DNA from 3 places in the Kerstersia gyiorum genome. Region 3 is predicted to be linked to each of the others. Evidence: predicted binding sites of a transcription regulator. Region 3 holds the regulator's gene; each other region holds the start of a gene.
What was found. The regulator HrcA, encoded in region 3, represses chaperone genes, less so after heat shock. The targets are predictions, from matches to a motif close to TTAGCACTCNNNNNNNNNGAGTGCTAA.

Region 1 (6,345 bases), 300 kb from region 3:
CAATCTGGCAGTGCGCCCGGGGGCAGGCACCAGGCCCAGGCTGAGCGCATCCAGGTAATAGCGATCCGTAAAGTTGTCGATATTGAAGTCCAGGCTGAAATGGTCGTTGACGCGCCAGCTCGCGAAGAAATCGAACACCTTGTATTCGTGCCACATCACCGGACGCAGGAATCCGTTCTTGGTGTCGTCATGGAAAGTGCCCATGTTGCGCTGGCCCATGAAGGTGCCGCGAACCCCCATCGTCAGGCGCCGGTCGAACAGCCGCGTACCCACCTTGGCCGACGCGTGCCAGCGCGGCGGAATCATGTTGTTGAAATAACTGTTGGCCACCCCGTAATTGGTGCAGTCGTAGCGGCGCAGGCTGCCGTGGTGGCACACCTCGATCTTCTGGTACTTGGTGCCGCCCAGCTCCATGAAATACGGGCCGGTGTCGTACTCCAACAGCAATTCCGTGCCATGCACGCTGACACTGTCGATATTGCGCAGGCGGAAGAAGTCGTTGCTGTTGCCGGAAGGCTGCTCCCAAAGATTGACCGAGGTACGAGTGAGGTAATCCTTGGTGTGATTGCGGAAGTACGCCAGCTTCACCCGGAACTTGTCCTTGTCGGTCAGCAGACCGTCATGCAGGATGTTCAGCCCGATTTCCCGATTTTTGGCATGTTCGGGCTGCAGTTCGATATCCAGCGTTGGCGACACCGACAGGCCCTGGGTGCTTTCGAACAGGCTAGGCATACGGAAGGCCTCGGCATAGCGAGCGTACAGTTGCAAGCCGTCCAGCGGTTCCCAGGTCAGGCTGGCCAGCGGCGCCGTGCCATGGTTGCGCGACCGGTTGTAGACCGGATCGCACTGGCCGTCGCCGTTCGTGTCCACGCACAAGGGGTTATCCTGCTTGAGCGCCTGCGGCTTGTGGTCTTCTGCCTTGTAGCGGGTATGCCGCAAACCCGCATCCATCGTCACCTGCGGCAGCACCTTCCATTTGAACGCGACGAAGGCGCTGTACTCGTGCCGCTCCCCGTCTCGTACATCCTCAGGGCGGGTATTGGTCCAACCACCTGAAGAATTGCCTACCGGTTTAACATCCTCGCGCTGCAAAGAAAAACCGTAGCGCAATTCTGGCTCACCCCAGGCGGCAAAACGCGAGGTATTGGTAAGATCCAGGCCGGTACGCTTGTACAGCTCTGCAACGTCGCTGCTGCCTTCGGTGTAGCTCTGGTCGCCAATTTCGAAGTAGTAGAAGGTATTGGCGCTGTTGGTACGGGTATGCCAGAGATTGGCGCGCAGGTCGATGAGCGCATTGTCGACCGGCTGCCAGCGGTAGCGCGTGGTATAGGTATTGGCCGTCACATGGCTGTTATCGGTCTGGCGCACGCTGCCGAACCAAAGTAATTGCGACGGCATCAATTCACCGTAATCGCTCTGGTAGCGCATCCAGCTCATTTCCAGTTCCTGGTCTGCCGGCAGAAAGACCTTGGCCTTCACCAGCGCAGAGCGGCTGTCATAGTTGCTGTTGACGATGCGTTCGCCCGCCCGAAACCGGGTGGCGCCCTCGCGCGAGGGCCGGACTTCGGTATAGAACGGTTTCTTGACCGTGTCCGACAGGTCCATATAGGGCGTGGGGCCATGGGTGCCCGCGTAGTAATTGCCCTGGGTACGCTTGGCGACTGCCGCCACGAGGTCCACCTTGTCGAAACGCTGGGCGATGGCCAGGCTGCCCGCCCAGCTTTTCGGCATGTACCAGGATGGCCGGTTCATGCCGACATCCGGCGCAAAGCTGTCCGGCAGCTCATAGGTACGAGGCTGACCGGGATGCTGCTGGCTGCAGATATCGGGCCGGGCGCAATCCGTGCGGTAAACGCCATCGTCACCGAAATTCCCCAGGTGATAGCCGGCAGGCGTGCCCGGCGGTGGCGCCGAACCGCTGTTGTTGCCGATGGCCTGGCCCCGCACACGGATACCAAAGCTGTTGTCATCCATGACAATATCGTCGGCATTGATGGTCCGCATGCTCACCAGCCCACCAATTGCGCCAGTGCCGCCAGCGTCCATCGTCGGCCCCTTGTCTATCTGGATGCCACCGATGAGGTCGGGGTCGATATAGGTGCGTGACGAGACCCCGGCATAGCCCCGGTACACCGTGGTTTCCTGGCGCGAACCGTCCAGCAGCACCGGTACGCGGCCCTGCCCCTGCATCCCGCGGATATTGATGTCCAGGCCGCCTGAGTTGCGGTTTTCCCCGACCAGCACGCCGGGAATGCCCTGGAAAATATCGCCTACCGAAGTGCCACGGAACAGTTCGATATCTTCACGCGTCAGGTAATTGACCGAACCAGCCGTGCGATACACCTCATCCTTGGGCGAAGGCGCATCAGCGGTCACTTCCACGGTATCGAGGACGACTGGCCGGCTCGCTGAGGTTGGAACCGGTTCCAGCAACCAGCCGCCGCGTTCCAGCCGCCTGGCCTGCAAGCCGGTGCCGCGCAGCAATTGCGCCAGCCCCCGCTCCAAGCTGTAGCTGCCTTGCAGACCGGAAGTACTTTTCCCTGCAGCCAGCCTGGCATCGTAGGAAATCAAGCCGCCGGAAATGCGGCCGAAAGTTGCCAGCGCCTGATCCAGCGGCCCGGCGCCAATCTGGAAATCATGCAGACTGTCCGCCTGCGCGGCAGCTGCGGGCTGTGCGCTGGCGCCTGCGCTGTGCCCCAGCGCAGCGGCGCAGCACAACAGCGTGGCAAGCACCACGCCCGGGCGCATTGCTGGCGCTGGCATTTGTCTGAAACTCCGTTTTTTCATGCTGCAACGGGACAGGCCCGCCCCTGGAAAGTGTCGTATTACCTAACCTGACACGCGACACGAAAAAACAGCTCACTTTTTTATCCCAGGCCCGCTACCACCGGAGCCGGCCAGGACATCCCGCCTGGCCTGCGTCTGGCGGCCACATCCAGCCTTGGCAACACCGCGCCTGACGTTCAGCGGGCTTCGACGGTAACCCAGTAATCCGTACGTTTTTTCACGACAACGGGTAACGCCCGGACCAGCGCCGCCAGCGCGCGCTCGGTATCTGCCACAGGGTAGGAGCCGGAAATTCGCCAGTCGGCGATCTCCGGCGCGCAGCGCAGAATGCCATGGCGATAACGGCCCAGCTCGGCCAGGAAACGTGACAAGGGCATATCCACTGCAATCAGCATGCCGTCGGTCCAGGCACTGGCATGAGGCGGCAAGGCCTCCAGACCGGCCGCCGCCGCCCTGGAAAAACGAGTCTGCTGCCCAGCCTGCACCAGATAGCTCGCCTGCAGGTCATCGGCCGGACTGATCTCCACACTGCCCGTGAGCACGCCGGCCCGGCAGGCTGTCGATTCATCCCGGACAAGAAAACTCGCCGCTGGGGTACGCAGGGCTCCGTAGGCCGTACGCAACCTGAAGGGCGCCACGAGGCCCGCCGCAGTGGTAATCATGATTTCCCCACGGCGCAGCACCAGGATATAGCCCTGCTCATCGGCCAACAGGTCCACCGCAGAATCGGTATTGAGCAGCAGGCGCGAACCATCAGGCAGCGTCGCAGCCTGCAGCTCGCCGATGCCACTGATATAGGCGCCGCCGAAACGCCAGTTGAAAATCTCGCGCCCGCCCAGCGCCACCAGGCCCAGCCCCGCCATGCCACCCAGCAACTTGAGGTTGCGGCGCCTGACACGCCCGGAAGCATCCAGGGCATGCATGGCAACCGGTGCAGAATCCAGCACACCCAGCCGGCGGTTGACCTGTTCAATACGCTGCCAGGCGGATTCATGCGTCGGGCTGGCGGCGCGCCAGCGTTGCCATGCCAGCCGCTGGCGTGCAGGAAAATCACCGGACTGCATGCGCAGCAGCCAGTTCAAGGCCTCGCGCGCGGCCCCCGGAGTGACCTGCCCGGCGGTTTCGCTTTCATTCAGTATCTGTTTTTCCGCCATGCCCGCTCCCTTGCCTCGTACCGAATGTCAGTCCAGCAGGTCCGCAAAATAGCAGCGCTGCGCAGCAACCAGAATGCGGCGTTTTACTGTCGCAATCGAAATATCCAGGGCTTGCGCAATTTCGGCGTGCGTCATGCCATCAACCTGGGCCATCAGGAAAGCCTGGCGCGCCTGGCGCGGCACGCCGGCCAGCAGCCTGTCCACCTCCTGCAGGGTTTCGAGCGCGATGGCGCGGGTTTCGACTGAGGGCGCCATGGCTTCCGGCAGGCTGGCCAGGGCTTCCAGATATGCCCTTTCCAGAGCCTGGCGGCGGAAATAATTGGCCAGCAGGTTCTGCGCGATGGTTGTGAGGTAGGCCCGCGGTTCCTTGATCCTGTCCAGTTCGCGCGATGTCAGCACCTGCACGAACGTGTTCTGCACCAGATCTGCCGCCTCTTCGTTATTGCCCAGCTTATTGCGCAGGCGCACCAGCAGCCAGCGGTGATGCGCCACATACATGGTTTCGGCGATGGCCGCCGCGTCCGCCGGTTGACTCATGAAGCACGCTCCAAGCGCATAGACTGAAAATCAGGATTGAGAATTATACTCATCCATATTTTCCAATGCAGCCGGAATCCACTTGCTCTTGGGGTTGGCACTGCATTCTGTTGCATCAATGCAATCGAGGGCGAGAAGCACAAAACGTCTGCGCCCCCAGCGCATGCCGTCCGGTGGCGCCGGGCAGACCTCGGATCATTCCCCCTTGAAAAATGCAAAGCCGTCCTTATAATTAGCACTCAAGGCCGTCGAGTGCTAACAAGCCTTTCGGCCCCTGCATTACCAAATTGGTTTTGTTACCTCATTCAAACCTTAGCTAGATATACAGGAGTTCTTCATGGCCCTGCGTCCCCTGCATGATCGTGTGATCATCAAGCGTCTGGACAACGAACGCAAGACTGCCTCCGGCATCGTTATCCCCGAAAGCGCCGCTGAGAAGCCCGACCAAGGCGAAGTCCTGGCCGTCGGCCCCGGCAAGAAGACCGAAGACGGCAAGGTGCTGCCGGTCGACCTGAAGGTCGGCGACAAGGTGCTGTTCGGCAAGTATGCCGGCCAGGCCGTCAAGGTCGATGGCGAAGAGCTGCTGGTCATCCGCGAGGACGAAGTCCTTGCCGTGATTCAGTAAGCTGATTCCAAGCCTGATCCACCCTACACAGATCTCTAGTAAGGAATAACACAATGGCTGCCAAGCAAGTTCTGTTCGGTGATGACGCCCGCGTGCGCATCGTCCGTGGCGTCAATATCCTCGCCAACGCCGTTAAGACCACCCTGGGCCCGAAAGGCCGCAACGTTGTGCTGGAACGCTCCTTCGGCGCCCCGCTGGTGACCAAGGACGGCGTTTCCGTCGCCAAGGAAATCGAACTGAAGGACAAGTTCGAAAACATCGGCGCACAGCTCGTCAAAGATGTCGCTTCGCGTACCAACGACAACGCCGGTGACGGCACCACCACCGCCACCGTGCTGGCCCAGGCCGTCGTTCAAGAAGGCCTGAAGTACGTTGCCGCCGGCTTCAACCCCATCGACCTGAAGCGCGGTATCGACAAGGCTGTTGTCGCCATCGTCGAGCAACTGAAGAGCCAGAGCAAGGCCATCACGACCAGCAAGGAAATTGCCCAGGTCGGTTCCATCTCGGCCAACAGCGACGCTTCCGTCGGTCAGATCATTGCTGACGCCATGGACAAGGTCGGCAAGGAAGGCGTCATCACCGTCGAAGACGGCAAGTCGCTGGAAAACGAGCTGGACGTCGTCGAAGGCATGCAATTCGACCGCGGCTACCTGTCGCCCTACTTCATCAACAACCAGGAAAAGCAAGTTGCCGCCCTGGATGACCCCTTCATCCTGATCTACGACAAGAAGATCAGCAACATCCGTGACCTGCTGCCGGTGCTGGAGCAAGTTGCCAAATCCAGCCGTCCGCTGCTGATCATCGCCGAAGACGTCGAAGGCGAAGCCCTGGCGACCCTGGTGGTCAACAACATCCGTGGCATCCTGAAGACCACCGCCGTCAAGGCGCCTGGCTTCGGCGACCGCCGCAAGGCCATGCTGGAAGACATCGCCATCCTGACGGGCGGCACGGTGATCTCCGAAGAAACCGGCATGTCGCTGGAAAAGGCCACGCTGGAAGAGCTGGGCCAGGCCAAGCGCATCGAAGTGGGCAAGGAAAACACCACCATCATCGACGGCGCCGGTGCTGCTGCCAGCATCGAAGCCCGCGTCAAGCAAATCCGCCTGCAAGTCGAGGAAGCTTCCTCCGACTACGACCGCGAGAAGCTGCAAGAGCGCGTCGCCAAGCTGGCTGGTGGTGTGGCCGTGATCCGCGTCGGTGCTGCCACCGAAGTGGAAATGAAGGAAAAGAAGGCCCGCGTTG
Region 2 (6,345 bases), 1.3 Mb from region 3:
GCGCATCTCATCGACTTCGCTTTGCCGCACGATCACGCGATCGGCTTCTCCGCCGGCGATCAGGCGTTTGCACTCTGCGTGCGACCAGCTCTCGAAACTTGCCAGGCGGTCACGCCGGATCGCCTCAATGTCCGCGCAGGGGCGAGCCGGCCCTTGCCCGATCCAGTCCGTCACGACAAACATGATGGCGCTAAAGCCGTACTCCTTCAGTACCGGATGCGCATACTGCCAGTTGTCCAGGTAACCATCGTCGAACGTCAGGACCACGGAGCGCCTGGGCACCGGCCGGCCTTCCTCCAGGAAACCACGCAACTGCTCCGCTGTCAGCGTCTGCCAGCCGTGTTTGCGCAGCCAGCGCATCTGGCTGGCGAACAAACGCGGACTGGTGGACAGACCCTGGGTCACCGGTGACACATGGTGGTACATCAACACAGGAACTGCTTGGGAAAAACTCACACCACTACCCTCGTTTGCCGCCCGATCAGATGGCCGGCGCTTTACTGGCTTTACTGTCTACTTGTTCTGCTTGGTCGGACGCTGCCAGCCCGTCACCGTCTTCTGCGGTGCGCGCGACAGGGTCAGGCTGTCCGGCTCGGCGTCGCGCGTCAGGGTCGTGCCTGCGCCCAGCGTCGCACCGCGTCCCACGCGTACCGGCGCAACCAGCTGCGTGTCGGAACCGATGAATGCCCCGTCCTCGATGATGGTCTTGAACTTGTTCGCCCCGTCATAATTGCAGGTAATCGTGCCGGCCCCGACATTCACGTCGGCACCGATCTCGGCGTCGCCGATGTACGACAAGTGGTTGACCTTGCTGCGCGGCCCGACGACACTTTTCTTGATTTCGACAAAATTGCCGACCTTGGCGCCCTGCTCCAGCCGGGTGCCAGGACGCAGGCGCGCATACGGGCCGACATGGGCCGCAGCACCGATCTGCGAATCTTCGATATAGGTATAGGCATCCACATCAGCACCCGCGCCCACGGTAACGTTGCGCAGCACGCAATGCGGGCCGACATGCACGCCATCGGCCAGTTCGACCTCGCCTTCGAAGACGCAACCGACGTCAATGAACACATCGCGGCCGCAACGCAGGCTGCCACGGACATCCAGCCGTGCCGGATCGGCCAGCGTCACGCCGGCTTCCAGCAGGCGGCGCGCCTGCTCACCTTGCCAGACCCGCTCAAGCTGGGCCTGCTGCACGCGGCTGTTGACGCCCAGCGTCTCCCAGCCCGCTGCCGGATGCGCAGCACTGACAGGCACGCCATCAGCCACGGCAAAACCGATGATATCCGTCAGGTAGAACTCGCCCTGGGCATTGTCATTGCGCAGGCGACCCAACCAGTCCTTGAGCTGCGCCGTCGGCGCCGCCAAGATACCGGTGTTGACTTCACGAATGGCGCGTTCTTCCTCGGAGGCATCCTTGTGCTCAACGATACGCTGGACCTGGCCCTCGGCATTGCGCACGATGCGGCCGTAGCCAGTGGGGTCATCCAGAAATTCCGTCAGCACAGCCACACCTTTGCCACGTGCCTGCAATAGGCGTTGCAGGGTTTCGGGCTGGACCAGCGGCACGTCGCCATACAGAACCAGCGTCGTGTCATCAGCTGCCCCATCCAGCAACTCCGGCACAGCCTGCTGCACGGCGTGGCCCGTGCCATGCTGGGGCTGCTGCAAGGCAAAACGCAGACCGGCGCGTTGCTCGAACGCGGCCTTCACCTGATCGGCGCCATGGCCGACCACCACCACCACACGGTCCGGCGCCAAGGCCGCCGCGCTTTGCAGTACGTGATCCAGCATGGGTTTGCCCGCCAGCGTGTGGAGCACCTTGGGAAGATTCGACTGCATGCGCTTGCCCAGACCGGCAGCGAGAATGACGATATTCAGCATGGAAATGGAGTGCGAAAAATGAAAAGGAGCATCGGGGCCGACGCCAGGCCAGTTGGCGCAGCCCCCGATGCCGATGAGTGTGTTTCAGGACTTGCGGGAACGCTGGGCAGGCGCGCTGGCCTGCTTGGCGGGCGCCGCGCGTTTACTGGCCGGCCGTGCGGCCCGTTTCTGCGGTGCAGCCGCAGGCGGCGTGGCAGAGGCAGCCGGTGCCGCCGCCGCTTTCACGCTTTCAGCCGCAGCCTGTACTGGCGCCGCCGCAGCCGATGCCGCAGCGGCGAATCCCTGGAACTGCTGTTGCAGCAGTGACCACCAGGCTTGCGCAGCCTGGGCTGCCGGATCCTCGCTGGCTGCCTCGGCATTATCCTGCGCGGCCTGGCCTGCTTGCGGTTTCGGCGGCACATCAGGGCTGGCAGGCCGGGCCGAAGCATCCGCTCCCGGCACCGCTCCGCCCAGGAAACTCTGCAAGGTGCTGATGGTGGCGCGCTGGACCTCCATTCCCTGAATCGTGCTGCGCAACAGCGACAGGTTCAGGTTGAGCCAGTTTTCCACCGTACGCAATTCATCAATACGGCGGGCCAGTTCCTGTGCATCCAGTGTCGGCGACAACGGCAAACCCTGGGCCAATTGGCCTGCGCCCGACAATCCACCCCATACCTGGCGCATCAATGCCATGCCCGATAGCATAGGATTGTCCGCAGGTAAATCACCCATTCCCGGGAAAAAAGAGGACGGCGTTGCAGCGGTCATAGCACGGCTCCCTATCGAGGTTTCACTATGAGCGGGATATTAACAGTTCGCCTTTGACGCAACATTAAGGACAGACTCATATTGCGTCTTGTCGCACCATGTTGCAAGCGGAAAAGACCCGTCTCCCTGCGCCTGTCCAAGAGCGCCCGATACCCCCCTGATATAACGCCCGATACCCCTCGCAGCCAGCTGGCGGTTTCCCTTGGCCCGGCTACACGGCATTACAATGCGCCCATGCCCATTACCCTGCCTTCCCTCGCCCGTCTTCAAGACTATGCGCAGCGCCTGCACGCAGGCATCACCCAGCCGCCGCCCGCAGGTGCCATGCCATTGCATATCGCCGGCCAGCGCTGCGGCTGGATCGTGCCGGCAGCCATGGCCGCACTGCAGCCCAAGGGGCTGGCACACGCCGCAGGCGACACCTGGCACATTGGCAGGGAACTGGCGCCCCACAGCGCTGCCCTGGCCGAGGTATGCGATGCCGTCGCCGTGACGCTGCGGGATGCCGGCTGCCTGCACGGATGGCGCAACGAAGCGCTCGATATCTACAGCCTGGCGCCGGAGACCCCCCCGCTGGGCCGCATCGAACGTACCGCAACGCGCCCCCTGGGCTTGCGTACCCTGGCGGTGCACCTCAATGGCTGGACGCCGGACGGACGCCTGTGGCTGGCGCGGCGCTCGCTGACCAAGAACACCGATCCGGGCATGTGGGACACCCTTGTGGGCGGACTGGCCAGCAGCGGCGAAAGCCTGGACCTCGCGCTCGTACGCGAAAGCGCCGAGGAAGCCGGCCTCACGCCCGAAGACCTCGCGGCGCGCACCCCACTGCGCACCGTGGTGCAAATCCACCACCACCTGCCCGAAGGCTTCCAGGTCGAGGACATCCTGATCAGCCGCTGTGTGCTGGCAGAACATGTGCAACCCCGCAACCAGGATGGCGAGGTCATGGAAATCCGCGCGTTACCGCCCCTGGAAATCATGGATATGCTGGAAGACGGCATGTTCACCCAGGAAGCAGCCATCGTGCTGGTGGACGACATGCTGCAACTGGCCCGGGAAGCCTGACGCCGCTCAGTCACGGCAATAGCGGGACTGTGCCGGCGACAGACATCGCGCCATCAGGAGCACGCAAAAAATGACGCCGGCTCCAGACCAGCGTCATTCATCTATCGTTTTTCACCCATCCTGCAACCCTCAGCACCTGGGCCGACGGCACCGATGCTCAAGCCGACAGCGCCTTGCGCAGCTTTTTCATCGCAGCGGCTTCAATCTGGCGGATGCGCTCGGCAGACACGCCGAATTCCTGCGCCAGTTCGTGCAGAGTGGCACCGCCATCGTCCTGCAGCCAACGTGCCTCGACAATCCGGCGCGAACGTTCATCCAGCCCGTCCAGGGCCTGGCGCAGGCCTTCGCCCTGCAGCATTTCATGGGCACGGCGCTCCAGTACCTGGCCAGGTTCGGCGTCACCGTCATCCGACAGATAGGCAATCGGCGCGAACGTGTCTTCGTCGTCGTCCTGCGCTTCCAGCGCCACGTCACGGCCAGCCAGGCGAACTTCCATTTCGCTGACATCCTGTTCACGGACATTCAGTGTGCTGGCGATTTCCGACACCTGGTCGGGCGACAGGGTCTGGCCGTCCGGACGCATGCTGCGCAGATTGAAAAACAGCTTGCGCTGCGCCTTGGTCGTGGCGACCTTCACCAGGCGCCAGTTGCGGATGATGAATTCGTGAATCTCGGCCTTGATCCAGTGCACGGCGAAGGACACCAGACGCACGCCACGCTCGGGATCGAAGCGCTTCACGGCCTTCATCAGGCCCACGTTGCCTTCCTGGATCAGATCGGCCTGCGGCAAGCCATAGCCCATATACTGGCGCGACACCGAAACCACCAGGCGCAGGTGCGACAGCACCAGGTCGCGCGCAGCGTCCAGGTCGCCATTATCGCGCAGGCGGCGTGCCAGGTCGGTTTCCTGTTCAGGGGACAGGACGGGCAGTCGGTTCACCGCGCTGATATAGGCATCAAGCGTGCCCAGCGCGCCAGGATTGGCCACAGCTAACGCCAGGGCCTGCGACGTCGCGGCCGCTGCACTTGCGGAAGATTGGGTCAGACTCGTGTTCATTGGGGTCGCTCCTACCGTGCTGCTGGCCACCGGCACCGGCGGCACCGTCTTGCCACAGATTGCGACAGCATGATTCAGAATTTGCGTATTGATGTTAGCACTCTCCATTAGTGAGTGCCAGTTAGAGGCGGCTGACGCACGAAAGTTCCAGCTTCCTTGGTTTATCATACGGGCGCACGCTGTTATTTCCATGACAACGCCGCCCTCCGCCCAGAACAGTCCTAGCGCACGCCTCCATGGCCCGACTTCCCCGCCTGTATGCTCCCGATACGCCTCAGCTGGCCCAGGCCGAGCTGACCAATCCGCTACAGGAAAACGGCGGCGGCCTGGATGCAGCAATGTTCGATACCGTACAGCAATGGGTAGCCGAAGCATCGCAGCAGCACCGGGTCACCCTGCACGGCTGGTGCCTGTTGCCCGACCGCCTGATCTGCCTATGCACCCCCGCCCAGGCAGACAGCCTGGCACGCATGATGCAGGCCCTGGGACGCAAGCTGGCCAGCCGCCAGATGGCGGGCGCCGTCTTCAACGGCCGCTACCGTTGCGCGCTGGTGCAGCCCGGCCAATGGATCCTGCCCGTCCTGGCCTGGATGGAAAGCCGGCCCGTCGCCGCCAGGCTGGCCCCGGATGCAGAAGCCTGGCCCTGGTCCTCGGCACGCGCCCATACCGGCTCACTGATCCCCGCCCCTGCCTGGCTGCACAACCATCCCGACTACTGGCGTTGCGGCAACACGCCTTTCGACCGCCAGGCCGCCTACCGCCAGCTGTTGCATGACGGCTTGAGCCGCGAGCAGGAACAACGCATCGCCACGGCCCTGCAAGGCCAGTGGGCACTGGGCGATGCCGCATTCCTGGAACGCCTGGCCGGCACCGCCAGCCGCCGCGTGCAGCCCGGCAAGCGCGGCCGGCCGCGCAAAACCGCCGCAGCCAGCAGCCGCTGAACCGGGCCTACCCGGCCTGCACAGCCGCCGCCACGGCCTGGGCACAGGCTCGCCCCACCGCGCAGCAACAAAAAAATCGCACACCATACCCGCCGCACAGCGCCGGGACACGTTGCGAAGCTGCGACGCCCCGAAAAAAAGCAAGGCGTGCAGGTATGCACCATTTTCTGCCATGGCTGCATCAAATTAGTGCATTTGCGCAGGCATCAATACTCACTCTTATTTAGACGCACCACTTTGGTGCAATCGTGCGCCATCACGATAAAATATCTTTGTCCCTAATTTTATCCTCTAGGGAAAATGCATTTAAAATGCAAATCCGTCCCCAATTATTTTTATTGTATGTGGCGGACATCACAAGGTATTTTGTAAATACCGGGGAAATCTCAAGCAGCCCGGACACTTTTAATGGAATGCCGCCATGACACACAGCCCTCGCGAGTTCTGTAGCCCCTCGGCGTCCGTAGTCGATGCCACCCGCATCGGCCTGCCGGCGCCCCAGGGCCTTTACCGCCCCGATCTTGAACATGACGCCTGTGGCGTCGGTTTCGTTGCTCACATCAAGGGCCGCAAAAGCCACGCCGTCATCCAGCAGGGCCTGAAAATCCTGGAAAACCTGGATCACCGGGGCGCAACGGGCGCGGACAA
Region 3 (6,345 bases):
TTCCGCCGTCGGTGCGAAGCTGGCATGGATGTCGGCACGGCTGGCGCCTTCGCGCAGCACGCTGGCGTCGCCGCGTGCGCCCAGGCAGAGGGCCAGGGCGTCGATCAGGATGGACTTGCCCGCGCCGGTTTCCCCGGAAAACACGGTAAAGCCCTGGCCGAAGCTGATTTCAGCTTCGTCGACGATGACGAAATCGCGGATGTGCAGCGAAAGCAGCATGATGGTTCACTCGTCCTGGTCATCCATGCGGGGCATGACATTCCAGTGCAGCTTGTGGCGCAAGGTGGAAAAAAAACTATAGCCCGGCGGGTGTAGGAAGCGGATGGTATTGGGGGCTCGCAGCACTTCGATGCGGTCGCCTGGCTGAAGTTCCGACCAGGATTGCATGTCGAAGTGGATGCTGGCGCCAGCTTCTACCCGGCTCATGGAGGTCAGGGTGATGCTGAGTACGCCGCTGGGCGGTAGGACGATGGGACGGTTGGACAGTGTCTGGGGTGATACCGGTACCAGCACCATGGCCTCGATGCCCGGATGGACGATGGGACCGCTGGCTGCCAGCGCGTAGGCGGTCGACCCGGTGGGAGTGGCGACGATGATGCCGTCGGCGCGCTGGGTGTTCATGTAGACCCCATCGACTTCCAGCCGCATTTCAATCATGCCGCCGCGCCCGGCGCGGCTCAGGACGACGTCGTTGAGGGCACAGGCCTGGCACAGAATTTCGCCATTGCGCAGTACGCGTCCGGTCAGCATCATGCGGTCTTCGGCGTTGTAGCGTCCGGCCAGCAGGTCGCGCAGCGCGTCATGGGCCTGAGGCAGCGGGATATCGGTGATGAATCCCAGCCTGCCATGGTTGATGCCGGCGACCGGTACGTTGTAGGGCGCCAGTTGGCGGGCGGCGCCCAGCATGGTGCCATCCCCGCCGACGACGATGGCCAGTTCCGCCTGGCGGCCGATTTCATCGTAGGTGGCCAGCGGAAAACGCTTCAGGCCCGTGTAACGGGCCGTCTCCGCCTCGACCAGCACCTGACGGCCGGCATCGGCCAGTAGATCCCCCAGGCTGCCCAGCAGGGCATCCAGGTGGGTATCCTGATAGCGGCCAATCAGCGCGACGGTGGAGAAATGCATGAAATCCTGGCAAGGTTTGTGGTGGCAAAGTACTCCGTCCGAGGGTTGGCGCAGCTGCGCTGCCCTTGGGGGAATCCTTCATCCCCGAATTAAACATGCCTCGCTGGGCCCTGCCGTTGCCGGCAGAGGCTGCGCTCTGGCGCGTGGTCCGGCAAGGCGCGGCAAGGTGCCCGCGCCAGGACCAAGCGGCCTGACGGACGCGGGGCTGACGTTACTGGCGCGATTATATCGACCGCCATGTCTTCATAGGTACTGAAAAGCATCCTAAAATGAACCCATGATGGATGATCGCGCACGCTCTCTGCTGAAGGCCCTGATAGAACGGTACATCGCCGATGGACAGCCTGTCGGTTCGCGCACGCTGTCCAAAGTGTTCGATCTGTCACCGGCCTCCATACGCAATATCATGGCGGACCTCGAGGAATTCGGGCTGATCCACAGCCCGCACACGTCTGCCGGCCGGGTGCCGACGCCGCGCGGCTATCGCGTTTTCGTCGATACCCTGCTGGCTGCGCGTCCTTTTGAACCCGACGGGGTCAGCTTCGAAACCCGCTTGCCTGTGGCCGATCCGGTACGTACGGTTTCGGCGGCTGCCAGCATGCTGTCCAATCTGACTCAGTTCGCCGGAGTGGTGCTCACGCCCAAGCGCTCGCAGGTATTCCGCCAGATCGAATTCATCCGGCTGTCGGAACGCAAGGTTCTGCTGATCATTATTACGCCGGATGGCGATGTGCAGAACCGCATCCTCTTTACGCCGCGCGATTACAACGAATCCGAACTGCTGGAAGCGGCCAATTACTTCAACATGCATTTTGCTGGCAAATCCTTCGATGTCGTCAAGCGTACGCTGGCGTCGGAACTGGACCAGCTGCGCGAAGATATTTCGCGCTTGATGATGGCGGCGGTGGAAACCAGTGTCGATGTCGAGAACGAAGGCGATGCCGTGCTGATTTCCGGCGAGCGCAAATTGCTCGAGGTCGAAGACATCACGTCCGACATGGATCGCCTGCGCCGCATGTTCTCGTTGTTCGAAAAGCGTACCGAACTCCTGCAGTTGCTGGATGTATCCAGCCGCGCACAGGGAGTGCAGATCTACATCGGCGGCGAATCGCAGTTGATGCCCTTCGAGGATATCAGCGTCGTGACAGCGCCCTATGGTGTGGACGGCAAGGTCGTGGGCACGCTGGGCGTGGTCGGGCCGTCGCGCATGGCGTACGACAAAGTGATTCCCATCGTGGATATCACTGCCAGGCTGTTGTCGAACGCGCTCAGTCAGCCCAACTCTTGAGACTAGGCCATGAAATACCTGTCAGAACCCCGGCGCTCCGACCTTTTTGAAATCAAGCCAGCGCCCGACGGGGCGGGTGCGTATGGCCGGCAGGGCGTGCTGTTGCTCAACCTGGGGACGCCGGATGCGCCCACCCCGGCGGCGATCCGGCGCTATCTGGCGGAGTTTCTCTCGGATACGCGTGTTATCGAGCTGCCCGGTTGGCTATGGAAGCCGGTGCTCTATGGCGCCATTCTCACGCGGCGCCCGTCACGGCTGGCGCCGCGCTATGCCAGTATCTGGATGGATGGCGGCTCGCCACTGCTGGTCTATACCCAGCGCCAGGCACAGGCTGTGCAGGCCGGGCTGGCGGCCAAGGGGCTGGATGCGACAGTGGCCGTGGGCATGCGCTATGGGCAACCTTCGGCGCAGCAGGCCTTGCAGTCGCTCAAGGAAGCGGGTTGTGAGCGCATCTTGTGTGTGCCGCTTTATCCGCAGTACGCCGCCAGCACCACGGCCACGGCCGTGGATCAGGTCATGCGGACGGCCGCCCGCATGCGCGACCAGCCGGAACTGTCCTTTATCAAGCGCTTTCATGTCGATGCAGGCTATATCGCGGCGATGGCGTCTGCCATCAACCATCGCTGGAAGGCTGAGGGCGAACCGGACCGGCTGCTGTTGAGCTTCCATGGCCTGCCGCGTGCCTGCGTCGAGCAGGGCGACCCCTACTATCGGGATTGCATGCAGACGGCGCTGGCGCTGGTGGCACGCCTGGGCTTGTCGCCGGAACGCTATGCCGTGACCTTCCAGAGCCGCTTCGGCCCGGCCAAGTGGCTGGAGCCGGATACCGAGGGTACGTTGAAAGCCTGGGGCCGGGCTGGCGTCGGCAGTGTGGATGTGGTGTGTCCCGGCTTTACCTCGGATTGCCTGGAAACGCTGGAAGAAATCGCCATGGAAGGACGGGATGCCTTCCTCGAAGCGGGCGGACGCCAGTTCCGCTACATTCCCGTCATGAATGATGCGCCCGCCTGGCTGGCGGCCTTGACGGACCTGATCGCGCAGCGGCTGGATGCCGCCCCGGCAGGCGGTGTGGCCGGCTGAATGATGGTGGCCCGGCCGGCCCAGCAGGGCGGCGGCTGGGCTTTCTGTGGCATTTGGGCTTGAAACCGGCGGGACTGCCCCCAGTTATAGGCGCGGAGGTACCATTCCCGCGATAGCGGATGCGGTGCCTGCAGTGTGCAGGCCAATGCGCGTGTGACTGCTTTGCCAGTTCAGGGCAGGGCTGGCCGGTGGTTCCAGAAACCGCAGGCCGGTGGCCTGGCGCATTGGTGTTACAAGGCTAGGCGCGTGGATGCGCAGTGCCGGTTCAGCGCCGGCCTGTGCTGACGGGCCCAGCCATTTCTTATGAATTTCGCGGAGATAATCGACATGACGGATAGCAATTCGCCCGAACAGGTGCACCCGGAAGACCAGGCGGAGCAGCAGGCCGCTGGCGCAGAGACGCAAACGGACCTCCAGGCGCAGCTGGATGAAGCGCTGGCCCAGATCGCCGAATTGAAGGACCAGGTGCTGCGTGCCCATGCCGAGGCGGAAAACGTGCGCCGCCGGTCGCAGGAAGACGTAGCCAAGGCCCGCAAGTTCGGTATCGAGTCGTTCGCTGAAAGCCTGGTGCCGGTGCGCGACAGCCTGGAGGCTGCGCTGGCCCTGGAAAACCAGACCGCCGAAGCCCTGCGCGAAGGCGTGGATGTGACACTCAAGCAGTTGTCGGCCGCTTTCGACCGCCATCAGCTCAAGCAGATCGCCCCGGCGCCAGGCGAGCGTTTCGATCCCAACCTGCATCAGGCCATTTCCAGCGTGCCGTCGGAGCAACCGGCCAACACCGTGGCGAATACGCTGCAGGTTGGTTACCTGATTTCCGAGCGCGTGCTGCGCCCGGCGCTGGTGATGGTTTCGGCCGGGCAGTCGTAACGGAAAGCCATGGGACGCAGCAACTGGCTGCATATTTTCAGCGGGGACGCTTGAAATTGCGTCGATCGTCCCCAGATAGTCCAGCATGAGGGCGTGATGCCCGGCAAGCAACGAATCTGACTATTTGAGCAAGGTACTCTAGACATGAGCAAAATCATTGGTATTGACCTGGGCACGACCAACAGCTGCGTGGCAGTTCTGGAGGGCGGCCAGGTCCGCATTATCGAAAACGCAGAAGGTACGCGTACCACGCCTTCTATCGTCGCCTACATGGACGATGGCGAAACGCTGGTCGGCGCGCCGGCCAAGCGCCAGGCCGTGACCAACCCGCAGAACACCCTGTTCGCGGTGAAGCGCCTGATCGGCCGCAAGTTCGACGAAAAGGCCGTGCAGAAAGACATCGACCTGATGCCTTACTCCATTATCAAGGCCGACAACGGGGACGCCTGGGTGGAAGTGCGCGGCAAGAAACTGGCGCCTCCCCAGGTATCGGCGGAAGTTCTGCGCAAGATGAAAAAGACTGCCGAAGACTACCTGGGCGAAGAAGTGACCGAGGCCGTGATCACGGTGCCGGCTTACTTCAACGACAGCCAGCGTCAGGCAACCAAGGACGCCGGCCGTATTGCTGGCCTGGACGTCAAGCGCATCATCAACGAGCCGACGGCTGCTGCCCTGGCTTTTGGCCTGGACAAGAGCGAAGCCGGTGACCGCAAGATTGCCGTCTATGACCTGGGCGGCGGTACTTTCGACGTTTCCATCATCGAGATCGCCGATGTCGACGGTGAAAAGCAATTCGAAGTGCTGTCCACCAACGGCGACACCTTCCTGGGTGGTGAAGATTTCGACCAGCGCATCATTGGCTACATCATCGACGAGTTCAAGAAGGAACAAGGCGTTGATCTGTCCAAGGACGTCCTGGCGCTGCAACGCCTGAAGGAAGCCGCTGAAAAGGCCAAGATCGAGCTGTCGTCCAGCCAACAGACCGAAATCAACCTGCCGTACATCACGGCAGATGCTTCCGGTCCCAAGCACTTGAACCTGAAGATCACCCGCGCCAAGCTGGAAGCCCTGGTCGAAGACCTGATCGCACGCAGCATCGAACCCTGCCGCGTGGCCATCAAGGACGCCGGCGTCAAGGTTTCCGAGATTGACGACGTGATCCTGGTCGGCGGTATGACCCGCATGCCCAAGGTGCAGGAAGCCGTGAAGGAATTCTTCGGCAAGGAGCCGCGCAAGGACGTCAACCCTGACGAAGCCGTTGCTGCAGGTGCTGCCATCCAGGGTTCCGTGCTGTCCGGCGACCGCAAGGACGTGCTGCTGCTCGACGTGACCCCGCTGTCTCTCGGTATCGAGACACTGGGTGGCGTGATGACCAAGATGATCCAGAAGAACACCACGATTCCGACGCGACATGCGCAGGTGTTCTCCACGGCTGATGACAACCAGCCGGCCGTGACCATCAAGGTGTTCCAGGGCGAACGTGAAATCGCCGTCGGCAACAAGATGCTGGGCGAGTTCAACCTGGAAGGCATTGCACCGGCTCCGCGCGGCCTGCCGCAGATCGAAGTCACGTTCGACATCGACGCCAACGGCATTCTGCATGTGTCGGCCAAGGACAAGGGCACCGGCAAGGAAAACAAGATCACCATCAAGGCCAACTCCGGCCTGACGGAAGAGGAAATCCAGCGCATGGTGCAGGACGCCGAGGCCAATGCCGAGGAAGACCGCAAGGTCGCCGAGCTGGCCCAGGTTCGCAACCAGGCGGATGCCCTGGTGCACGCCACCCGCAAGTCTCTGGGCGAGCATGGCGACAAGCTGGAGGCGTCCGAGAAGGAAGCCATTGAGAAGGCCGTGGCTGACGTCGAGACTGCGCTGAAGGACAACGCCGACAAGGCCGAACTGGAAGCCAAGGTCGAAGCGCTGACGACTGCCTCGCAAAAGCTGGGTGAGAAGATCTACGCCGACATGCAGGCGCAGCAGGCCCA

Region 1: ACEW7X_RS03520 (co-chaperone GroES) is a predicted target of HrcA. The motif match lies at 4,711-4,737, and genes of this name have one in related genera.
Region 2: rpoH (RNA polymerase sigma factor RpoH) is a predicted target of HrcA. The motif match lies at 4,851-4,877, and genes of this name have one in related genera.

The regions. Positions count from the first base shown of each region.
Region 1 is NZ_CP169556.1:796,846-803,190, reverse strand. Features, by position in the region: gene ACEW7X_RS03535 (TonB-dependent receptor) at 1-2,763, opposite strand, end outside; gene ACEW7X_RS03530 (DUF4880 domain-containing protein) at 2,964-3,941, opposite strand; gene ACEW7X_RS03525 (sigma-70 family RNA polymerase sigma factor) at 3,969-4,478, opposite strand; gene ACEW7X_RS03520 (co-chaperone GroES) at 4,816-5,103, shown strand; gene groL (chaperonin GroEL) at 5,157-6,345, shown strand, end outside.
Region 2 is NZ_CP169556.1:3,696,772-3,703,116, forward strand. Features, by position in the region: gene ACEW7X_RS16245 (polysaccharide deacetylase family protein) at 1-456, opposite strand, end outside; gene glmU (bifunctional UDP-N-acetylglucosamine diphosphorylase/glucosamine-1-phosphate N-acetyltransferase GlmU) at 514-1,887, opposite strand; gene ACEW7X_RS16255 (PhaM family polyhydroxyalkanoate granule multifunctional regulatory protein) at 1,972-2,571, opposite strand; gene ACEW7X_RS16260 (NUDIX hydrolase) at 2,869-3,699, shown strand; gene rpoH (RNA polymerase sigma factor RpoH) at 3,857-4,756, opposite strand; gene ACEW7X_RS16270 (hypothetical protein) at 4,993-5,697, shown strand; gene ACEW7X_RS16275 (glutamate synthase-related protein) at 6,119-6,345, shown strand, end outside.
Region 3 is NZ_CP169556.1:1,099,170-1,105,514, forward strand. Features, by position in the region: gene recN (DNA repair protein RecN) at 1-219, opposite strand, end outside; gene ACEW7X_RS04835 (NAD kinase) at 226-1,125, opposite strand; gene hrcA (heat-inducible transcriptional repressor HrcA) at 1,406-2,413, shown strand; gene hemH (ferrochelatase) at 2,423-3,493, shown strand; gene grpE (nucleotide exchange factor GrpE) at 3,821-4,360, shown strand; gene dnaK (molecular chaperone DnaK) at 4,505-6,345, shown strand, end outside.